One region of the Bacillus sp. T3 genome, then DNA from elsewhere that is predicted to be linked to it. Evidence: riboswitches for the same ligand, from Rfam matches in the RefSeq annotation. Region 1 holds a riboswitch; each other region holds the start of a gene.

Region 1 (7,934 bases):
GTCCGGCCACGATGGTTGAAAATAGGATTTAACAACGCAATGAATAGACTACTTATCAATAGAAAAAAAAACCATCGCTGCAAGTTTCTGCAGCGATCTTGAACAAAATGAATCATGATAATGCACACAAGTGCTCCGACTAAAAAGGTTGGGTGAAATAATAGCATCAGTAAAGCTAGTGCTCCAACATAATAGCTAAATATTACAAGTGGATGAAATTGGGCAAAAACTTTTTTTTGTGGGTTGGATTTTTTAACCCCCAACATATTCCCAGACAATTTTGTCACCGTCTTTCACAGTTGCTTTACCGGCACTCACTGGAAGAAGTACACCATTCAGCTTATAGGTCCAACCGCTTTGACCTGGATAATCACCCTCGTATATATTTTCAATTCCCTCGACATATTTTGAGCCATAATCATTTCTGGCATCTACCTGTAAACCTGTTTTAAGGAGTACGTCATAAACAGTATCCCCATCTTTAATGTTGATTTTCGTTGCCCCTAAAATATTTCGGTGATCTGCAGGACCAATTACCGAGATAGTTACAGCGTGCTGTGGCGCTGGATTGCTAGGCTGTGTTTGCGCCGGAGCAGCAGGCTGAGTTGCCTGTTGCTGTGGCTGTGTGCTTTGTGTCGATTGTGTTTTTGTTGATGTTGTTGCTTGAGTATTGCTCACAGTTTGATTGGTTGTTTGTGTATTTGCTACCTGATTGTCAACTACAGCAGAAGCTTCACTAGTAGTTTGAGTTTGCTCACCACTTGCTTCCGTCGCTGCTTTTTCTTCGGCTGATTTGGCCGTTTCTTTATCAGTGTCAGCTTTTTTCTCTTGCTTTTCTGACTCTTTTTGCTCATTTTTCTCTATCTTTTTATCAGTATTGCTACTTGATGCATCTTCCGTGGAACCACAGCCCGCCAAACTGAAGGCGAGTACGAATGCAAGCAAGAACAGGATGATTTTTTTATATCCCCCGTGCATTTTTGTTACCCCCCTTAAATAATCACTCATTCTCTTTACGCCTGTCTTCTTTTTGCTAAGACTAACGCTCCCACACCGACTAGGATAATCAGTAATCCTAATGCTAGGGTGTTGTAAGAATTCGTCGCTGTATTCGGAAGTGCCTTCCCATTTTGAGAACTAGCAATGGCTGTTTCTGTATTATTATCATTGCTAGGTGCAGCTGTTGTTGGTTGCACTGTCTCAGGTGAACTTGGTGTTACAGGATTACTTGATGTTGGTGTCACAGATAAATCAAATAATGAGCCTTTTCCCTCAACGTAAAGCTGATAAGCTACTAATGCCTGAAGACTTTGGCTTGTAGCAAGCATATCCGTTTCTAATCCGTGCTTCCAAGCAAAGCCGTCAGTTGTTTGGAACGTTAATAAATAAGCAAGAACACTAACTCCATCCTTTGTAAAATCTACTCCATTTGGATCGATCCCTAAGGCAGATAATGCAATTATTACTTGTGCAGTCGTGTTACTGTTGTCGATATCTCCTGAACGATAAACAGTCGATAAATTTTCCACACCTTTAGCGATTGCTTCACTGACTGCTGGCTGATCCTGATAAGGCGCTAGTGACTGTAATACCATCGCTGTAATATCAACATCCGCATCCGCACCCTTCCAGCTGCCATCCTCATCTTGATTTTCAATTAAGTAGTTAACTAATTTCTCTCTTGTCCATGTTGCAGATGCTGGAATTTCAAATTTCTTACTATCAAGAGCGATTAAAGCATAGGCAACTCCATTAAAGCCTGGCTTTGACACATCACCATTATAAATAGAAGAAATTAAATTATAGCCCGCTACATTTGTTGGGTCTCCACCCGCAGCAACGATTCCTAAAACATGACCCTCAACATCGGTAATATTTCTAAAATAGCCTTTCTTATCAATGACTGTCTGCGTAACATTGGCTAAATAATCGGCTGGAATGGCCTTTCCCAATTTATTTAATACAACGGCTTCTTTAGAGCCAACAAATTCTGGCTTAAACAGATTCAGCGTTGTGTTAACCGCGTTTTGAAGGACTTCGGCTGGAATTGGTTTAGCAGGAGTTTGTTCTTCATCAACCGGTTCTTCGCTTGGTTCCTCGCCTGGCTCTTCTTCAGATGGCTGCTCCCATGATTCGTATTTAAAGGTTATTTTGTTATTAGGCTGTAAAATATGAGTATCTGCTCCTGTTTGAGCGTATTCGTCATTTACATAAAAAGCCCAGTAATAGGTTCCTTCCGCCTGAATACCATTAATCTTTAAAAATCTATTGTCATCAAAGCCAACATTTTCTTTGCCAATTGTATTTTGTAAAAATTGTAATGCTGTCGCTTCTCCTAAATATGAGACGGGATAGGCGGTTTTAGCTAGTGTTTCATCGTTTTTGCCAATAACTTTAATTGTGGCACTGTTTGAAGCCTTTTCCCAATCCTCATATCGGAATGTCAAATGATCCCCATTTTGTGCAGTATAGTTTTCTGAACTAGTACTTGAAAAAAATTGATTCACATAAAATGCCCAATAAAATGTATCTTTTTTTGCTAACCCTTTGATTGCATCAAGTGATTTTCCCAAATCTTGATCAGAAGTAACTACATCACCATCAACAGCTTTAGTCAAAATATCTAATGCAGATGATTGTTCACTAAGCTCTACTCTTTTCTCGTTCACTAGCACTTCGTTATTTTCTCCAATAACGGTAACATATGCTCCATTTTCTTCTGCTGCTGCAGCAACAGGTGCTTGGAACGCGCCTGCTACCAATGAAAATAACATAAATAATACTAGAAGCAGCTTTGATGTCCTATTAATCTTCATATTCCCAACTCTCCCTTTCATTTCGTATAAAAAATGGCATTAAAAAAACCTCCTAGTTGTTGTAGGAGGAGGTTTGTGGCTAGTTAAGCAGAAATAAACAATATTCCTGTCTTAACACCCTCCTATCCACGTAGGTTTGTGGTGTAGAAAACAGGCAGGTTTCCTGGCTCATGATCATTGCTCCCTCTGCCTTCCCATCATACTTGACAGTGGCTTGGTAAAGGTTGCTCCCATTTACAGTGGCGGGACCGCGTTGGCTTTTCCAACTTCCCTATTAAGCGAAATCTAAATTTCTAAGACATTCGCACCTGTTTATACCAATCTTATTTCAATATCATTTATCATTATACAAATAGTGCACACTTTTGTATATCTTTTTCATTCCTTTGTGTAGTATTTTCTGATATTTTAGAAATTTAAGTCGAATCTTTATGATAGAATGTGGTTCTATTAGTTAATTTTGTGATTCTATTAGCTAATTTTGTAATTCTATTAGCGGATTTCGCAGATCTATTAGCCAACGCCATATTTCTGTCACACTCCCCCATACAACACAAAAAACAGGAGCTTTTCTCTCCTGTCTTTAGAAACAAATTATTCTTTTGCTTGTTCTTCTTGGACAACTTTTACATCAACATCTACTGCCATCGTTTGTTTAGCGGCCCCTATATAAATCCCTTTAACCGGAACAATATCGCGGTAATCACGGCCGTGACACACTTTTACATAACGCCAATCAATTAAACCATTATTGGTTGGATCAAAGCCAACCCAACCAATACCTGGTACGTATGCTTCAATCCAAGCATGTGATGCTTGATCATAGTCGGCGTGGCCACCTTGAAGGTCACCAATAAAATGATAACCACTAATATAACGAGCTGGGATATCCCTTACTCGACATATAGCACTCATTAAATGGGCAAAATCCTGACAAACTCCTCTTTTTAACTTTAATGTCTCATCCACTGTTGTATTAACATGTGTGGCATTTGGATCATAAATAAAAGAGGAATAAATTGTTTCTGTTATTTCTCTTAATAATTGATAGACACTCCCTGACGAATCAAGGTCAGGGAGTGTCTTTGCGTAACTTTTAATATCATCCGTAATCATGGTATAGGGAGTTCCAGATAAATATTCAGCAAAGGTGTTTTGAAAGTGGTCACTCTTTAAGATTTGCTTCTCCTTTTTCACAGGTAACAAGTGATAATCATTTCGATCTGTTTCATGTGTATCCACGATCGAATGGGAAGTTATGATGAGCTTGCGATGTGGCTTATCTACAGTAAACGCATGCGCCACGTTCCCAAAGTAATCTTGATAGGAAAAAAGCTCAGCCCCCGGAACTGTGATGATTGAATGGTTGACACATGATTGCCTGAAATCCGTTCTTGGAGTCAGCCTAATTTCATTGACACTGTACCCTACAGGCTCCTCGTAGGTATAGCTTGTTTGATGGACGATTTCCAATTTCATACCAATTCAGCCAGCTTCCTGGGTAAGTTTTCTGATAAGTCTCCTTCACGATCAAATACGAGACTTTTCACAATATCTTGTCCAATTTGATCGCAGCCTGCTTGAACGCTTTCAAGAAAGTCCTTATGCTGCTCCATCGATTTACCAGATAAATCAAGGCTTTGAAAAATTAAAGCTCTTAAGCGATTAATCGTCCGGATAACTTTAGAAAGTCCATCCAATTGAAATTCAATTTTCATATTTTTCAAGTGCTCCTCTAATTCATACAACGAGAAATAGACAGAGCCAGGAAAAACAGAATTTAGCAGAAGAAATTCTAAGACCCGTTCCAGCGTTAAATTTTGTCCATGGGTTCTGCGAAATGCTTCAAAACCATCGATACTTTCTAATAAAGTATTAAGAAGATTTGCATCATAAACAGGAAGCTTCCCCTTCTTTTCTATAATAGAAGAAAGGAATAGCTGAATCATTCGAATCGAATTTTCCGAACGCTCCAATAGGACACCAGCTTGCATGTATCCCCACTCCACCTCATGAAGCATCGAGCGGTTAGCAATGGACTGGAATAAAGAAACCTCGCTACGAACTCGGTCAAATAATAAAAACGGCTGCTTTACTCGGTCTAATTCCACCTTTTGCTCCTGGAACCACATATAAAAGGCATTAATACTATCCCACATCCGACTTGTTGCGTATTGTCTTACTTCACGTACATTATTCCTAGCCAATTGGAGGCAGTTGTTAATGGAATTGACATTTGTACGATCAAAAGTGAAATAGTTTACGATTCTTATCGGTTCAGAAGTGAATTCTCGTTTTTTATCATTAGAGACATCTTTAAGAACTGGATTCAATCTATTTTGCAGGTCAGCGCTATGATTCTCGTTATCTTGAAGGCTATGGTGAGCGTAAAGATTTACATCAACCAGACGTGCAGTATAATCTATTCTCTCTGTATAACGACCAATCCAATAAAATGATTCTGCGGTTCTGCTTAACATACCGTTTCCTTCTTTCCTAAATTAGTATAAAACCCAAGTATCTTTACTTCCTCCACCCTGTGAGGAATTCACTACAAGACTTCGTTCCTTGAGGGCAACTCTCGTTAATCCCCCAGGTAATACTTCAACATCTTTATCCCCCATAAAGGCAAAAGGTCTTAGGTCAACATGTCTACCTTCAATTCCATTAGCAACAAGGGACGGCACACTAGACAAATTAATTGTAGGCTGAGCAATATATTTATCTGGTGTTTGGATAATCTTAGCTCTAAATTCCTCGATTTCCTGTCGTGTTGCCCGAGGACCAATCAGCATTCCATATCCACCTGATAATGAGGTTTCCTTTACAACCATTTCTGGTAAATGACTAAGTGCATACTCTAAATCTTTTTCTCTTGATAAAACATATGTTGGTATATTTTTCAAAATAGGTTCTTCATTCAAGTAGAACCGTATCATCTCAGGAATATATGTGTAGATCGCTTTATCATCAGCAATCCCCGTTCCTGGTGCATTCGCAATCGCCACATTGCCTGCTCGATACGCATTCATTATTCCAGGCACACCTAACATCGAATCAGAACGGAAGCATAATGGATCAAGAAAATCATCATCAACACGGCGATATACAACATCAACCTGCTGTAGTCCCTTTATTGTTTTCATATATACCTTTTGATTAATAACCTTTAGGTCCCTACCCTCAACTAGCGGAATTCCCATTTGCTGGGCTAAAAATGAATGCTCAAAATAGGCGGAATTATAACAACCTGGAGTTAATAACACGACGACTGGATCTTTTTTATTTGTAGGAGAAAGACTTCGAAGTATAGAAAGAAAAGAATCCAAACTATTATTTATTGGACGAACCTTATGCTGAAAAATTAAATCTCTAAATAGGCGAAGCATCCATGTCCGATTTTTATATATATAGGACAAACCTGAAGGCGTCCTTAGGTTGTCTTCTAGCACAAAATATTGCCCCGATTCATCTCGAATCAAATCGATGCCGGAAAGAGGGATATACACATCTCCTGGTACTTCAACACCCATCATTTCTGTAAGAAAATAAGGATTTGATACAACCATTTTTCGAGGAATAATGCCTTCACGGAGGATCACCTGTTCATGATAAATATCACGGATAAATTGATTTATTGCTGTTACTCTTTGTTTAATTCCCTTTTCTATCATCGACCATTCATTAGCCGGAATGATTCTTGGAATGATATCGACAGGGATCGTCCGTTCCAATGAATCACCTTCATCGCCACTATATAATGTAAAGGTAACCCCTTGTTTCATCATGAACGTTTGCATGGATGATTGAAGGTTTTTTAAATCAGTTTCGTTCATTTTATTTAGCAAGTTGTGAACCTGTTCATAATGATTGCGGATTCCTCCTTTTTCATTAAACATTTCATCAAAACCTGAAGCATAATCGTACTTTGAAAACATGGTAATCCTCCTATAGAAAGCAAAATATGTATACCAATCAATTTAATCGGAATATGTCACTTAGAGCTATGTTTTTTGTCGAATAAACAAGAATGATGTCAGGATACCTAACAAATCCAAACGTGTCGTTTATTAAACGACAATAAAAACAAATATTCCGTTGAAATAAACATCACATCTACTTACGTTTCGTGTTAGCTTTTCTAACAAAAGGATAACATTCTTTCACACAGCCTGTCAACGCTTTAAATTTTAATATTCTGTTAACTGTTTATTAAGATTATTCAGGTTATCTCTGGTTGTTGAATAGGGCACAAAAAAACGACCATGAAACGGATTCTGGTCGTTTAATAAAGATAGAGATACCATTGAATTTTATTTGAACAATATATCATCTTTTAATGAAGCTACCTTTGTTAAGGCTTTGTCAATATCTGCCTCGCTGACACCATAATGGGCCAAAGCATCATGCAAATGGTTAGCAATTGCATTAAAATGGTCCGGTTGAAGATTCATTCCTTCATGTGCTTTAGCCATTGATTGTCCAGGAGTATTGATTCGGCCCACCTAGTGCAAAGCTAATAAACTTTGATTGATGGCGGCGCTGCTTTTCCATATCCGTATGTTCAAAAAATGAATTAACCTTCTCATCCTTTAGGACTAGTTCATTATAAAAATAGTCTACTACCTTTGAAATTGCCTCTTCCCCACCTAATTTTTCGTAAAGATTATCTTCCATCATCTGAGCTCCCTTCATTTTTCTTACAAACTAAATATTTCCATATCCTGATGTATTATACTTCGATTATACTATTTCATATTTTCAAAACTAGTCTGAATAATCCTAAAAGGGGATGACACAAAGTAGTTAAACCTTTGTGCCATCCCCTTTATTGGTTATTAATTTGCCTCTAATGTTTGCAGACCCAATTCTTTTAATCGCTTTTTATCAATTTTGCCTACATGGGTTTTCGGCAGTTCTTCCACAAACATAAAATGACGTGGAATCTTATATCTTCCAAGCTTCGTTTCACAAAAGCTCTTTAATTCGGCCTGTTGAACAGGTTGCCCGTTAACCACAACAAAAGCAATGACCACTTCACCCCACTTATCATCAGGTAGCCCAATTACCGCTGCTTCTGAAATAGCTGGATGTGATTCCAGCCAGTGCTCCACCTCT
Region 2 (7,934 bases), 1.9 Mb from region 1:
ATTTGTTTCTACTGCAGCAGCGATCCCTCGTTGCTGCTTTTTTGCGTTGATTTTTGTTAGGCCTATCCACCTCAAATTACGAAAAAAATTAATTAAAGGGTGAGAATAATGAATTTTGGCCAGGTTTTAACTGCGATGGTAACACCATTTGATCAAAATGGAGAAATTGATTTTAATGCAACGAGAACACTTGTTAATCATTTAATTGCAAACGGTACGGATGGAATTGTTGTAGCTGGGACAACTGGAGAATCTCCTACGTTGACTTCAGATGAAAAAGTAGCACTTTTTCAATTTGTCGTCGAAATTGTTGATGGAAGAGTTCCTGTTATTGCTGGAACGGGCTCCAACAACACTCGAGCTTCGATCATTTTAACTCGACTTGCTGAAGAGGCTGGTGTTGATGGAATCATGCTTGTCACACCTTATTACAACAAGCCATCACAGGAAGGCATGTATCAGCATTTTAAAGTGATTGCAGAAGCAACTTCCTTGCCAGTCATGCTTTATAATATTCCCGGACGAAGTGTCGTCAATCTTTCTGCCGAGACTGTTGTTCGACTTTCAAAAATAAACAATATTGTTGCAATAAAAGAAGCTAGTGGGAATTTAGATGCGATTGCGGAAATCATTCGTGAAACACCTAGTGATTTTAGTGTATATAGTGGTGACGACGGCTTAACCATCCCTATTCTAGCCATTGGCGGAGCGGGTGTTGTCTCTGTTGCCTCTCATATTATTGGAAATGAAATGCAAGACATGGTGACTAGCTTTAAGAACGGACAGTTAGAGGAAGCAAGTATTTCACACCGTTGCCTTCTTCCGATCATGAAAGCATTATTTGCTGCTCCAAATCCATCACCAGTTAAAGCCGCTTTAAATATGAAAGGAATTCATGTTGGTGGCGTTCGTTTACCATTGCTACCATTAAATGATGAAGAAACAAACACATTACGTGCTGTTCTACTTGGCAGTCAAATTGAAGTGTTAAATTAAGCTAGAATGATATTTTGGCTTTGTAGAAGCTCATTCTAATTTGCACAGAACAAATAATAAATTGGACATACTAAAATAGTTTATTTCCTGTTTCAATTTATTTCCGGGGTAAGCGCAAAATTTGCTAAACTTATGCAAATTAAGGAGAGATTCGACCTTAACAAATGTCGAATCTCTCCTTTTTAATGTGAAAGATTACTATTTTTGTCAAAGTAAATTAGAATTTGTTGATAGAAACTTAACCTCATGGTAAGATAAATTAGAAATTTTCAAAAACTTCATATGCTTAATGGTGCTAAATGTTAATGATTTAGCTTAAAAGGGAAGTCGGTGCAAATCCGGCACGTTCCCGCCACTGTAATGAGGAGTCTGATTACAAAATTAGATCCACTGTCAATCATTGATGGGAAGGATGTAATAAGACGATGATCCTAAGCCAGGAGACCTGCCATGAAGCGTGTAACTGTTTCAACCTACGAGGATGGGTGTGCAGATCAAGTAGATTTGGTTTTTTTACCTTTTGTTATTTACTGTTCTTTTAGCACTTCTTTCAACTCGAAAGAAGTGCTTTTTATTTGCCAGCCATTTCTCCTCACCACTTATGCTTTGCAATTTTAGAAGTTTGAAAGGAGAAATTATGTATAAGATTAACTGGAAAATCATTTATTTTGTTTTTTTCATTTGGATTGTTCCAAATAAAGCCGCTGCTATGCATATTATGGAGGGCTTCTTACCGATAGAATGGGCAATATTTTGGTGGGTTATCACCCTTCCCTTCCTCATAATAGGCTACCGATCGATACAGGCCAAAGTAAAGGCAAATCCCGAAACGAAAATGATGCTTGGTCTTTCTGGTGCTTTTGTCTTCGTCTTGTCCGCCCTTAAATTGCCTTCTGTGTCGGGAAGTTCTTCCCATCCGACAGGAGTCGGTTTAGGAACTATTTTATTTGGACCACTTGCCATGAGCGTGATTGGCTCGATTGTACTCTTGTTTCAAGCGCTATTGCTAGCCCATGGAGGTCTAACAACATTAGGGGCAAATGCGTTCGCGATGGCTGTTTGTGGACCCATTATTTCCTTTTTTATTTTTAAAGCTGCGACAAGATTAGGATGGTCCTTATCAGTAGCTGTTTTCTTAGCTGCATCGTTGGGCGATTTAGGTACATATTTGGTCACATCCTTCCAGCTGGCATTGGCATTTCCATCAGAAGTAGGTGGAGTCATTGCATCCTTTACAAAATTTGCTGCAATTTTTGCTTTTACGCAAATACCGTTAGCGATCAGTGAAGGACTCCTCACTGTTGTCGTTATGAATTTTTTGAAAAAATATAATCTGCAAGAGTTAAAATTTCTTGGCGTTATATCCAAGGAGGTTCGATAAATGAAGAGAAGTATACTCCTCCTCTCACTCGTTATCATTCTAGTAATGGTTCCATTACTAACGATCAAAGAAACAGATTTTGGCGGAGCAGACAGCAAAGCCAAAGCAGCCATTTCTGAAATTCAACCAAACTATAAAGCTTGGTTTACAAACATTTGGGAGCCCCCAGGCAGGGAAACAGAAAGCTTGCTTTTTGCACTTCAAGCAGCGATTGGTGCAGGCTTTATCGGGTATTTCATTGGATCCATGCATCAGAAAAAGAAGCAATCCAATAGTCCAGAAAAAGAGGATCAGACATCAGATGCTGCTCATTGATAAGTATGCTTATATTAACCGTCTTAAACAGGTTCATCCGCTTGAAAAAACGATCCTGTCACTCTCCCTTTTATTGTTTTCATTACTTGTTAGGGATATATTGGTGGCTCTCATTACGTTTATCGTGATGAGTTCATTAATTATTTTTGCTGCGAAAATCCCCGTCTTCTATTATGCTAAATTACTTATTCTACCTGGGGTATTTTTACTAAGTAGTGTTTTCACGATACTAATTCATTTTACAAAAGGAAATGTATTTCCAACAGATATTTGCTGGTCATCGCCAATAGGAGATTGGCAAATATTTATTAGTGAAGAAAGTTTTTGGACATCGGTAAAACTAGTTGTTGTTGTTTTAAGTGGGATTAGCAGTTTATATTTCTTGACGTTGACTACCCCCATCACGGATTTGTTAATGGTTCTACGCAAGCTGAAATTACCCATTCTTTTGATTGAATTGATCGAATTGACCTATCGTTATGTTTTTATTTTTATCGAAACAGCTCTCGATATTTATCAATCACAAAATGCAAGGTTAGGTTATAGCACCATTCGTAGAGGAATCCATTCCTTTGGTTATCTTATATCTGTTTTATTTGTTAGTGTATTTCAGCGCTCCAAGCAGTTAACGATGGCGATGGATGCAAGAGGCTATCAGGAACATATCCCTTCTTATGAAAATACGTACCATTTATCCCCAATCAATTGGTGTATCATCATCGGGATTCAAGTTAGCGTGTTATTCATTTATCTAAATAGTTGGAGGCTTCTGTAGGATGACAGATCATATTTTTGAAATCGATTGCCTAACCCATCAATATCCCGATGGAAAAAGAGCATTAAACAATCTTAATCTCAACATCAAATTAGGTAAAAAAATTGCTTTACTCGGTAATAATGGTGCTGGAAAATCAACTTTATTTCTTCATTTAAACGGATTGTTACAGCCTTCTTCAGGTCGGATTAGCTATAAAGGTCTGCCAATGCGCTATGACCGCAAGTCCTTATTGTCGTTACGGAGACAGGTGGGAATCGTTTTCCAAAACCCAGATATTCAGTTATTTTCAGCTAATGTTAGGCAGGATATTTCATTCGGTCCAATTAACTTAGGATTTCCACTGACTGAGGTCCATGAAAAAGTGAATTGGGCGATGAAGCAAACAGATGTTTTAGATCTTGAAGATAAACCTACACATTTCCTAAGTTTAGGGCAAAAAAAGCGCGTTGCCATTGCTGGAATTTTGGCAATGGATCCCGATGTTTGGATCCTTGACGAGCCTACAGCTGGCCTAGATTCATACTATTCTCGACAAATCGTAGCCCTGTTAGATTCACTTCATCAGCCTGAAAAAACAATTATCCTTTCAACACACGATGTAAATCTTGCCTACGAGTGGGCAGATGAAATCATAATCATGAATGACGGAAACATCATTTACCAAGGCGACCCGGTAAACATTTTTCACCAAGAACACCTTTTGCTACAGGCATATTTGGAAAAACCATGGGTGTTTGAAACATTTCAATCAATGATTGAAGCGGGTTTGGCCGATCATACACATACCGTCCCACGGAATAAGGAAGAATTATTTCAGAGAATGGAGTGCAAACCAATCCCTTATTAAAATAATGGTATAAAAAAACCGATGACGATTTGATCGTTATCGGTTTTAACTATTTAAGGTTATTCGTATTTGTAAGAACTAATGAGCATGAGTATGGTGTTGATGTTTAAAAAATCCATGATAATCAGGGTGTTGAGTTTGCTGGTAAAATCCTAATATCAACTCAGCAAGTCCCACTGCAAACATTGTCGGCTGTAGGAAGCTTTCCCCACCGATCCAATATACCTCCGCTGTAATCCAGATAATCATCGCAACCCCAAGAATCATCGTTGCTAACCCGGCATATCGATGGTTTCTAAAGGATAAAAATGCGCCAACAAGACTAGCCACTCCGTTAATAGAGAATAAGACAATTCCTGGAATCATAAAGTCTTCAAATGGTGTATTTTCAAGAAGATTCAACGACAAACCAATACTTTCACCATCAGGCTGCACCATCAACATCATTCCACAACCGACTGCGCCTAATCCAATAATCGCCAACAAAGCACCAGGTTCCGTAGGATAACATTTTTTCTTTGTTCATGCTTCCCATCTTCCTTCATTATAATTAGAAGCAAGTCTAATTGTGTAGTATTTCTCACCCTTATTTTACACCTATTTTGGAAAAAAATCTCGTTAATGTAAGAAGAAAATACAGCAAAGAAAATTGTTTGTACTTGCTCCTACAATCCTATTTGTTTTGCTTGATCAGATCCGTCAGTTCAGATAATGCATCTTCAAAATCAATCACTACCGTTCCGTCCTCGGGAATTTCATCCAAGCAGGATTTAAATTCAGCTATTTTTTCTGCTAGCACCACTAGATTTGAATTGGAACTTAGCTTATTTGCGTTCTTTTGTTTAGTGAATCCAGAGAACTCCTTATCCTCCTCTAATTCATCAACTAAGCCCCAAAACTCCTGTAAAGCCGCCTCTAATTTTTGCGTTGATTTGTGTAGATTTTGTAATTTTGTTATTGTATCGCTCATTTTTCCCATCCTTTTCAAAGTGAATCTACTATGTGTTATTTCCTTGCTTTGCTCACTTTCAGCTTCTTCCCTTTGATTGTTGAATTCTCCATGGCTTGTAAGACTAATGAACCCTTTCCATTAAGAATATCCACATAAGACAAATTATCTTGAATCGTAATAATTCCTATATCATCTACACTTACACCTGGAATCTTCGTAATGGTTCCGACAAAATCAACGGCGCGAATTTTCTTCTTTTTCCCTCCGTTGAAATGGAGTTTCATAATATCTTGATTGATTCGTGCGGTTTTATTATTTCTCACAGCGCGTCTCCCGCTGAGTTTTTCTTCAAACGCCTTTTTGCACCTTTCAACCTCTTCCTGAGTAGGAGGAGCCATCACCGGGATCTCAAATCCAATGTATCTTTCAATTCCTCTAAGAAACTTTCCTTCATATGGAGTCACGAACATAATTGCTTTTCCTTTATTACCAGCTCGACCAGTTCTTCCTGTGCGGTGAACATAGCTCTCTTTTTCCATTGGAACATCATAATTTATGATAAGTGACACATTATCAATATCAATTCCTCGTGCTGCTACATCGGTTGCTACCAAATAACGAAAATTGCCCATTTTGAAGCCATCCATAACCGCAAAGCGATCTTCTTGCTCCAAGCCTCCGTGGAGTCTTTCACAAGAATAATGAGCACTTTCTAATTCCTTAAATACTGACTCAACATTTTCTTTCGTCCTGCAAAAAATCATGCAGCTATCAGGATTTTCAACAACCGTAAGATCTTTAAGCAAAGAGATTTTGTTCTCGTCCTTCACTTCGATTACAGAATGATCAATCGTATCGGTTGTAATACCAGTTGCCTCTATTTCAATGCTAATTGGACTTTGCATATATCGATGGTATAGATTTTCAACATCTTTAGGTAAAGTAGCAGAAAACATCATCGTTACCCTATTTGATGGGAGCTCATTGATAATCGCTTCCACTTCATCAATAAATCCCATATTTAACATTTCGTCCGTTTCGTCGATAATAAGATACTTAATCGCATCTAAGACCAATGTACCTCTTTCAATATGGTCCATCACTCGACCAGGTGTCCCGACAACGACATGTGTTTTTTGTTTCAGTTCTTCCTTTTGTTTGGCAAATGGTTCTTTTCCATAGACAGCCAATGCTTTAATTCGTTTAAACCTTCCAATATTCGTGATATCCTCTCGAACCTGAACAGCTAGCTCACGTGTAGGGGTAAGGATTAATGCTTGCGGCTTTTTTTCCTCCCATTGGACTAACTCACAAATCGGAATAGCGAAGGCTGCTGTCTTGCCACTTCCTGTTTGCGATTTTACGACAAGATCTTGATTCTCCAATGCTTTCGGGATCACTTCTTTTTGAACCTCCGTTGGCGTATCGTATTTCAATACAGCTAACGCTCTTGTTATTTCCGCACTTAATCCATAATTCTCAAAGCTTGATTCATTCATGTATATACCTCTTTTTTTATATTATCCGACTTATATATGTTCTCACAGTGAATTATTCATATGCAAAATCTGATTAGATTCCATTATACATGAAAAGCTTTCGATAGCGATTTTTATCGAGAATATCTGACTTTTGATTTGTATAACCTAAATAGGATTTGGAGCAATAAAGAGGAGGTGTTTATTATGTTTGAATTAGAGCCGTTAGAATACGAAACAGGTACGCCGATTCGTGATTATGACATTATCCAAATATCACAAACAGCAGACGGGTTTGAAGTGATGCTTGATATAAATTTGGACAGCGGCTATTCATTAACAAGGACGACTTTAGAAATTACCCATGAAGATTTATCTGGTTATGAAACAAACGATATTGAAGAAGGCATTAAATACGCATTGGGATTTTTCAAGACTGAATAATTCAGCACACAAATAAGCTTGGGGGCTAAAGCACATTCTACCCCCAAGCTTTTTACATCTTTTTAAACAAACAATTGTTTTTGTTTTTCTGCCATTTGTTCAATTTGGACCTTGCGCTTTTTGCTTGACCAATTTATTATTCCAGTCCCGATCACATTAGCATCTTTTTCTTCACATATGTTTTTCATTTGCTTGATTGCTCGATTCCCACCCATCCAAGGATAGCGAAAAAATTGAGTCACATAGCATTCAACTTTTTTACCTCTAAGTGTATTCATGCCAGTAAGATATGCTGTTAAAATTGGCGATAATGCAAAACCTCTGACTGGTGCTCCGAAAATAATACCATCGTATTCAGAAACATCTGGTGTATTTTCTAGTTTAATTTTATTAATGTCTTGCTCTCGATCGTTTGCTGCGATTATTTTGACAATAGAAACTGAATGTCCTGTTGCAGAGAGCTCTTCTTTCAATCTTTGAGCCACAAAATAGGTATGATTGGTCTGAGAATGGATAATAACCCCAATCTTCATCTCTCTTCACCTTTCTCTTATTAGCCCTACTACCAAAACGTTCAAAGTAAATGCAAAGTTTATATGGGTTAAAAAGGTACAGTAGCTTTCATATTTTATTTTACATCAAGCTATATAGTAAATCTCGTTAGAAGTGATTATTTGGATAAGCTTGTTCCTTAATCCTGTTAATCTACTATCTATCAAGCAAACATACATGTCAGCAAGGAA
Region 3 (7,934 bases), 460 kb from region 1:
GAACTCGGTATCCAGCATTTCCTCTAATTGAAACCAGCGGCAATGCTCTGCCTCTCCACCAAGATTTTCAGCTACAAACGCTTCATATTCTATCATGCCAAATGATAATAAATAGTTTGCAAGTTTGTTTGGTGTATTTTCAACATCCGTTAAAATCGCAACCTTCTCCTTGCAGTCGATTCGCTGAGCGAGCCCCTTCATGCTTCGCCCATGCACACTCGTCAAATAAGCATCGTGCCATCTCTCGCCCATTCTGGCAAACGCAAGCTGAATCGAGCTGACAGCCGGGTAAATCTCGATCGGCACCTTGCTTGCTAGGAAACTGCCAATCCCGTAAAATAACGGATCTCCAGAAGCTAGAATCACAACATTTCGCTCCTCGGTTTGCAATCTTTCAACTAATGAGGTTAATCCTCCCTCAATCGCGACCTTTTCCCCACGTAGTCTGGAAAAAAGCTAAGATGCCGTTTTCCACCAATTAACACATCACTTTGATCAATCCAATTTTCATAGAGCGGCATTAGCCCTTGCTTGCCATCATCGCCGATTCCAATCATCTTCATTGATTTCCCCACTGCGGACCGCCTCCCCTAAAAATTCTCCCTTAAGTGTATATAGCGTCATGCTCACTTCGATTCCACCGCCAACCTCTTTTAATGCCTCACTACAGCAATACTCGCACAGCTTTGCAAAAAAAGAATGAATTTCAGCAGCAACCATCATATCGCCAACCTGTGAAGCGGTATTGGCTCCAATGATTTTTTCATAATACTCCACTGGCGCCCCTGCTTCCGCTGCAATTTTTGCTAAAAAAGAAAAATCAACCTCTGCACTTTTCGAGTGAACCATCATTACACCTTGGGCAACCTTTGAAAATTTCCCCATCATCCCAACCATTGAAACACGTTTTAAGCCAACCCGTTTACACTGTTTTAGTGTAAACCCAACAAAATCACCCATCTCAATAAATGCCTCTTCAGGAAGGTGAGGGTACTTCTGCATCGCATACTTTTCGCTACGCCCACCTGTTGTGATGACGACATGCTCGCATCCACTGGCCCGTGCGACATTCAACGCTTGGACGATGCTTGCTTTATAGGCTGACGTCGAAAATGGGACGACAATTCCACGCGTCCCTAAAATCGAAATTCCACCCAATATCCCTAAGCGGCCATTCAGTGTTTTTTTCGCAATTTCCACACCATCTGGTACAGAAATCACGATTTGCACACCTTTTTCAATGGCAAACTCCTGAAGCACTTGTTCTGCGGTTTCCGCAATCTTTTGCCGTGGTACAGGATTGATGGCCGCTTCGCCTACCTGAATGGGCAGACCCTCTTTCGTCACTCGACCAACGCCAATCCCACCATCCAAGCTAATTCCAGGTTGGTTGGTCCACGTAACCGTTGCAATGATTTCAGCACCGTGTGTGGCATCGGGATCATCGCCGCCGTCTTTAATCACAGTTGCCGAGACCTTTTCATTGGCGCTGATTTCACAGCCTTCAATTTGAAAGGTTGCGAATCGGCCAACAGGTAGATAAATTGTTGTTTCTGTTTGCGGCTCGTTTGTGATTAATGCTATAAGCGCTGCTTTTGTCGCCGCAGTCGCACAGGCTCCAGTCGTATATCCTTGTCTTAATTTTTTCTGCTGAGGTTTCTCTTGAACTTCGGTCATCGCTTTCGTTGATTCCTCGCTTAGTTCTTTTTTGTTAGATTTGTCTGTTGATTTCCGATGCTCCCGTAGGAGTCTCGTGCCTTCCACTCCAATCAACAGATCACTCAAAAATCAACAACGTTCTTTAACACAGCCATTTATAAAAAATTACTATCTTTGTTCTGCTAATAATGTTAGGGCGTTTAGTGCGGCTACGGTTACGGTGCTTCCGCCTTTTCTGCCAATATTAGTGATAAACGGAATATCGAGTTTCGCTAGCTCTTCCTTTGATTCAGCAGCTGAAACAAAACCAACTGGCAAACCGATGACTAACCCAGGTCTTGCTTCTCCCTCTTTCACGAGACGAATGAGCTCAAGCAGTGCCGTTGGTGCATTTCCAATCGCATAAATACCACCATCGGCTTCATGAATCGCTTTTCTCATCGAAATAATCGCTCGTGTTGTGTTCAAGCGCTTAGCTTCCTCAACAACATCCGCATCTGAAATATAAACCTTAACTTCACCGCCGTATTTTTCAATTCTTGCTTTATTCACTCCACTTTGAATCATTTGCACATCGGCAACGACCTTTTTTCCGCTCCGAATGGCATTAATCCCCGCTTCAATCGCATCACGGTGAAAGACTAGGCTTTTTCCTAATTCAAAATCAGCAGAAGCATGAATCACCCTTTGTGCCACACGGTATTGCTCCGGTGTAAAACCATGCTCCCCTACCTCTTCATCAATCATTTGAAAGCTAACTGATTCGATTTGCTGTGGTTGAACCGTTACCGGTTTAAAATCTGTACGAAAATCCATTGATTCCATCTCCCTTATTTTTTTGTGTCTGATTCCTGCAAAGGAACCACTTCCATCAACGCTGAAAGCACACCCTCAAAGTTTTGATAAACATGGCCATATTCTAGCTTTGGTCGATGAATCATCACCACTTCAATTCCTAACTCTTTGGCAGCAGCCATCTTTTCACCAACCGAGCCGATTTTCCCGCTTTCCTTTGTAATCATCAACGTAACCCCATACTGTTGATAAAGCGCCAAATCAAATTCCTTCGTAAACGGCCCTTGGATCGCGATAATATTCTTTTGCGGAAAACCTAATGATTCACATTTTTCAAGATTATCCAGACGGGGCAGCATCCGCGCGAGCAAACGCACATCTGGATCGGATAGTAATTTTTCAGTAAAAATCTGTAGCGTTTTACTCCCAGTTGTAAGCAAAACGACTCCTTTTTCTCGGCTGCCAGATTGGCTGCCTCAACATAGCTCTCCACAACCGTCAGTTTTTCATATTGATAGTCTTGCGATTCTCGTTCATAGCGAATATAGGGAACACCAGCCTGCTCTGCAGCCTGAATTGCATTCCGCGATGCTTCCTCAGCGAACGGGTGACTCCCATCAACAACTGCATGTATGCCTTGTTCAACAATTAAACTCGCCATCTCTGAAGATGTTAATCTTCCAATCTTTACTGCAAGTCCAGCCGCTTTAAGTTCCATTGCTGCATTGTCGGTAACCACTGTAGTCAAAAGCTCGTAACCTGCTCCATTGATTTTTCTAGCAAGTGCACGAGCGTCACTTGTACCAGCTAAGACGAGAATCATCGTACAACATCAGCCTTTTCTTGATGGTCGTGATGATGTTCGTGGCTATGGTCATGTTCGTGGTGGTGATGATGCTCATGATCATGATGGTGATGTGCATGCCCGTGGTCATGATCATGGTGATGATGGTGATGTGCATGCCCGTGGTCATGATCATGGTGATGATGGTGATCGATGTGCTCCATTGCCTCAATTCGATAAATACACGTATCACAATTCATCTTTACTTCATCCTGCAAAGCCTCATTCACACGGTCTAATAGAATACTTTCTAATTTTGGATGAAAGCCAAAATAGCCAGCCAGCTTGAACTCAACCTCAGGATATTTTGCTTTAAACTCCTCAAGCATGTTAATCAAACGTTTGATTAGAATTCCGGTAAATAAAAAGTAAGGTAAAATCATTACTTTTTTCGCTCCGAGTTTAATACACCGCTCAATACCAGCATCGACTAGTGGATCTGTAACTCCCATGAACGCCGCTTCAACAAGCTGGTAATTTGTCTTCTCCCAAAATAACCGCGCCATTTTATACAAATCACTATTGGCATCAGGGTCACTACCACCGCGCCCTAATAGGAGAACTGCACTGTCTTGCTCAGGCCTGTTCACATCTTCCCCTATTTCTTCTAATCTTGTTTTTAAAATCGATATGTTTTCCTCATGGATCCCAATTGGACGACCGTACGTAAGTTGAATATGCGGATATTTGGCGCGCGCTTCGTCGATTGCTGCAGGGATATGAATCTTCGAATGACCTGCTGGAAGGAGCATAATTGGAATCACAACGATGTGACTCGCTCCTTTTTGCACACATTGATCAATCCCTTGTGGGACAGTAGGTAATTCAAATTCCAAAAAACACGTTTCAACTAACAAAGACTGGTCTATACGTCCCTTCATCTTCTGGATAAATTGGCGGACTTGATCATTTCCTTCTGGATCTCTACTTCCATGCCCTACAAATAAAATCGACTTCATAATACTTCCTCCCCTTTGTCCATTAGTCTAATGCTGCTGTTAATCTCCACATAATGCAGGTTGTATCGCCAGCTTCGGCGTAATATCGATATGTACAAAGCCTTGTACTTGTTTTACACGCTTAAAGTATTTAAAAAAGCGCTCATTCGGATAGCCATTCTCTTTATAGTCGTGAATGATTCCTTCAATGATGCCAATGATTTCGTCTGGCTGAATCCCTTCGGCAACAATTTGCCCTGGATGACCAGTACGACCAACCGTTTTTCCCCTAAAAACAAATCAAATGCGCCAGAGCGATAGACAATGCCGATATCTTCACGAACTGCACCATAACAAGCCATACCACAGCCATTGAAACCGAGCTTTAGCTCCTTCGGAAGGGTAAGACCTCCGAGCCGCTTCTGCAATTCTTCCGCAAAAGGAATGCTTTCCTTTTTATCGCCGTCACAAAAATCACAAGCTTTTATCGTCAACACATCACCGACTGGCGCAAGCATGAACCCAGCCTCTGATAATTGGTTCGTAATCGCATCAGGATTTGATGTTGGGATTTGCAGCTTTAACTGATGGTCCTGTGTATACTCCAGTACGCCATGTTCACCAACGACTTCCGCAAGTAACAGCATTTGCTGTGCGGTAAATTTCTTATTTGCTACACCAGGGCTTACGGCTAGTTCAAAAATCGATTCAGCCACATGCTGCACTTGAGTTGGTTGCACGTCACCCTTGTCCCCATTCGCCAGTTGCATGGCCATTTCTGCTAAATCCCTGAATGAGAGCTCATCTTTTTTTCAGTTTGAACCTGAGTAATTGGATTCACCTGATCTAACGCCCAAGGCTCTGCTTCTTTTTGCAGGCGCTGATGTAGCTTTAACGGTTGTTCTGATTGATTTAATGTATACTTCCGTTGATATCCGCGCGGTGTGATCATTAAATCTTGATATAAAAAGGTGGATGAATTCCCGACAATAACTGTCGTTAACATCCCAATTTCATGATTTAGCATTTCTTCTAAATTTGTGACCACCACCTGCTCCCGATCACGGTAAGCACTTTTCACCAAACCAACTGGAGTTTCAGGGGAACGGTACTTCAGCAGAATTTTTTGTGCCTCCGCTATTTGTCGCGTTCTTCTCCCACTTTTGGGATTATAAAAGGCAATAATAAAGTCCGTTTTGGCTGCAGCTTCAATTCTGCTTTCAATCAAATTCCATGGTGTCAAATGATCACTCAAGCTGATGGTACAAGCATCATGCATCACTGGTGCTCCTAACAGGGAAGCACATGAATTGATCGCAGAAATGCCCGGAACAATTTCAACCTCGACACCGGTTTCTTTGTTCCAGCCCTTCTCGATTAACACTTCATAAATAAGACCAGCCATTCCATACACACCGGCATCTCCACTCGAGATAACCGCGACTTTATTGCCTCGTTCTGCTTGCTTTACTGCTTCTTGTGCCCGACTTACTTCCTCGGTCATTCCTGTGCTGATAATTTCCTGATCCGTTATCAGTCCTTCGATTAAATCCACATATGTTTTGTAGCCGATCACCATATTACTTTCTTGAATGGCCTCTCTCGCTCTATCCGTGACATGTTCAAAGCTTCCTGGACCAAATCCAATAACGAGTAGTTTTCCTTTCATTTTTATTCCTCCTTTTCCATTTCAATGGCTTAGCAAAGCCTTTCCATACTATTCATCTTGAAGTGCTATTCTTAATCACAAGACTGTGTTAAATTTGTCTGTTGATTTCCGTTCCAGGTGCTCCCTTTCCGCGGGGAGTCCGGGAGCCTCCTCGGCGTTTTACGCCTGTGGGGTCTCCCGCGACACCTTCTCCCGCAGGAGTCTCGCACCTTCCACTCCAATCAACAGAGTGTACTAAAAATCAACATCGTTCTTTAACACAGCCAATCACAAAAAAACACCCCTACGAAGAGGGGTGCGTAAAAAATACATAATAAAGCTAGATCATGCATTCAACACACTTCCACCCATAGTCCCGTAGGTAAATAGAAGTATCTAGGTAAAGGCAGGTCTCCTGACTTTGGTTCATGGTTCCATTGCGTCTTCCCAATTGTTCTTTAGTGACATCCTTGCAATGGAGCTCCCCTATACAGTGGCGGGTACCGTGACGGATTTGTCTACCGTTCTTCCCTTTTCACACAAACCATTTTGTTTGTGCACCTTTTCCTAAATAGTTTATTTAGTTTTTGTCGTAATTTTTGTGACGTTGTAAATCTGCGAGTGAAACCATAAAAAAATCCGTCCAGCTAAGTTGGACGGATTGGATAAAACGAATGAAAACGCAAAAGGACAGGCCTTTATCTGCAAACGTCTCACATTCTCCATCCCCGAAGAAGCTGAAAGCGAATCAATTAAGATAGGTCTCCTGACTTGTGTATCTACCTACTTGAGGACCTTCCCGTACATCATATTTACTTTTTATTAATAAAAAGTATACTTGTACAGTGGCACTCCTCGTTCGTCCACACTAACAGTTGCGGGGGCAGTTTTGGTCTTACACCAAATTCCCTATTAAGCCTAACGGCGCCTTAATCAACAATTAAACTATTAAATTATGAATATCTGCACCATTAAAAGGTGACTAACAACCATATTATCTTAATATTCTTCATCTTTCAACAAAAATTTAAACCAGGACATGCTTTAACGAAGTGGGGACAGTCCCCCACTTCGTTAAAGCAAAAAAGATCTGAAGCCAGCCCAAGCTGGTTTCAGATCTTTTTTGTATGATGAAGCGGCTTCTTATTTCGCGAAAATTTAATTTTTCCCTAATTTGTGCAATCGCAATCGAGCTCCCTAGCCAGAAGAATAAGCCTAAAATAATGCTTAACATCCAATCTTTGCTCAACTGCAAAACGAGCAGGACTGTTGTTACACATACAACCCCACCAATCATCCCAAACACGGAACCATTGGCAATTTTCCCAGCTTTTTTTGAACCCGAAGCTATTCCAACCATTAAGACTGCCGTGAGCATAACGGCAGGAAACGCTGCAAAAATCCCTGCAAGTATTTTCCAAGGTGATAAAACCGTGACTAAGTAGCTAACCATAACAGCCGTGCCGCCTAAGATAAAACGAATAAATAAGTCCTGTTTATTCATGATTTCCACCTTTTTTAGAATGCATAGGATGTCACAAAAACAACTGCAATCGAAACAGCAAACCAACATATAAGCGTCTGAACAAGACCCAGCTTCCAACCATGTTTCGGTAATAGATAACCAGCGATAATCGCAATCAGGATATTAATACTCATCCCAATAATAGCTCCTTTTGATAATATGACCGATTGGCTGATTAACTCTTGCCCATTAAAATCTAAGCGAGTAGTCAAAATAGCGGCTAAATAGACTGCAGGAAATGCAGCAAAGATTCCCCCTGTCTTTTCACCTAGCTTCTTAGCGACAATCGTTGCGACTAGGACGGCAGTTCCACCTAACAGAAAACGAATTAGTGCTGCAGCTACTGAAATTTCTGCCACTACATTCCGCCTCTTTTCATTAATGTCAGATTAGGAGAAGCTTGAGAAAGCTCATTTTTCACAATATTTTTCTTATAAGCATGGTAATATGCAACCGCAACAAACACAGAACCGCCAACCGCATTACCTAAGAATACTGGAACAAAGTTATGAAGATATTCTAGCC

Evidence for each region. Region 1 has a riboswitch for cobalamin ahead of RGF10_RS20150 (DUF4430 domain-containing protein). Riboswitches for the same ligand answer to the same signal wherever they lie in the genome.
Region 2: it holds a riboswitch for cobalamin, as region 1 does, so the genes downstream of both, RGF10_RS10860 (energy-coupling factor ABC transporter permease) here and RGF10_RS20150 (DUF4430 domain-containing protein) in region 1, are expected to answer to the same signal.
Region 3: it holds a riboswitch for cobalamin, as region 1 does, so the genes downstream of both, cobJ (precorrin-3B C(17)-methyltransferase) here and RGF10_RS20150 (DUF4430 domain-containing protein) in region 1, are expected to answer to the same signal.

The regions. Positions count from the first base shown of each region.
Region 1 covers NZ_CP137761.1:3,941,184-3,949,117, forward strand. The annotation lists gene RGF10_RS20140 (energy-coupling factor transporter transmembrane component T) at 1-278, opposite strand, end outside; gene RGF10_RS20145 (DUF4430 domain-containing protein) at 253-978, opposite strand; gene RGF10_RS20150 (DUF4430 domain-containing protein) at 1,014-2,816, opposite strand; cobalamin riboswitch at 2,952-3,143, opposite strand; gene RGF10_RS20155 (transglutaminase family protein) at 3,411-4,295, opposite strand; gene RGF10_RS20160 (alpha-E domain-containing protein) at 4,292-5,296, opposite strand; gene RGF10_RS20165 (circularly permuted type 2 ATP-grasp protein) at 5,318-6,754, opposite strand; partial or broken gene RGF10_RS20170 (group I truncated hemoglobin) at 7,130-7,493, opposite strand; gene RGF10_RS20175 (class I adenylate-forming enzyme family protein) at 7,655-7,934, opposite strand, start outside.
Region 2 covers NZ_CP137761.1:2,082,205-2,090,138, reverse strand. The annotation lists gene dapA (4-hydroxy-tetrahydrodipicolinate synthase) at 109-996, shown strand; cobalamin riboswitch at 1,270-1,464, shown strand; gene RGF10_RS10860 (energy-coupling factor ABC transporter permease) at 1,634-2,377, shown strand; gene RGF10_RS10855 (energy-coupling factor ABC transporter substrate-binding protein) at 2,378-2,692, shown strand; gene cbiQ (cobalt ECF transporter T component CbiQ) at 2,679-3,467, shown strand; gene RGF10_RS10845 (energy-coupling factor ABC transporter ATP-binding protein) at 3,469-4,317, shown strand; gene RGF10_RS10840 (hypothetical protein) at 4,396-4,800, opposite strand; gene RGF10_RS10835 (hypothetical protein) at 4,991-5,287, opposite strand; gene RGF10_RS10830 (DEAD/DEAH box helicase) at 5,323-6,768, opposite strand; gene RGF10_RS10825 (hypothetical protein) at 6,955-7,191, shown strand; gene RGF10_RS10820 (flavodoxin family protein) at 7,254-7,724, opposite strand.
Region 3 covers NZ_CP137761.1:4,404,423-4,412,356, forward strand. The annotation lists partial or broken gene cbiE (precorrin-6y C5,15-methyltransferase (decarboxylating) subunit CbiE) at 1-563, opposite strand, end outside; gene RGF10_RS22625 (cobalt-precorrin-5B (C(1))-methyltransferase) at 538-1,677, opposite strand; gene RGF10_RS22630 (precorrin-8X methylmutase) at 1,828-2,475, opposite strand; partial or broken gene cobK (precorrin-6A reductase) at 2,490-3,277, opposite strand; gene RGF10_RS22640 (sirohydrochlorin chelatase) at 3,274-4,257, opposite strand; partial or broken gene cobJ (precorrin-3B C(17)-methyltransferase) at 4,297-5,905, opposite strand; cobalamin riboswitch at 6,272-6,464, opposite strand; cobalamin riboswitch at 6,623-6,831, opposite strand; gene RGF10_RS22650 (DUF3147 family protein) at 6,912-7,388, opposite strand; gene RGF10_RS22655 (DUF3147 family protein) at 7,403-7,768, opposite strand; gene RGF10_RS22660 (formate/nitrite transporter family protein) at 7,768-7,934, opposite strand, start outside.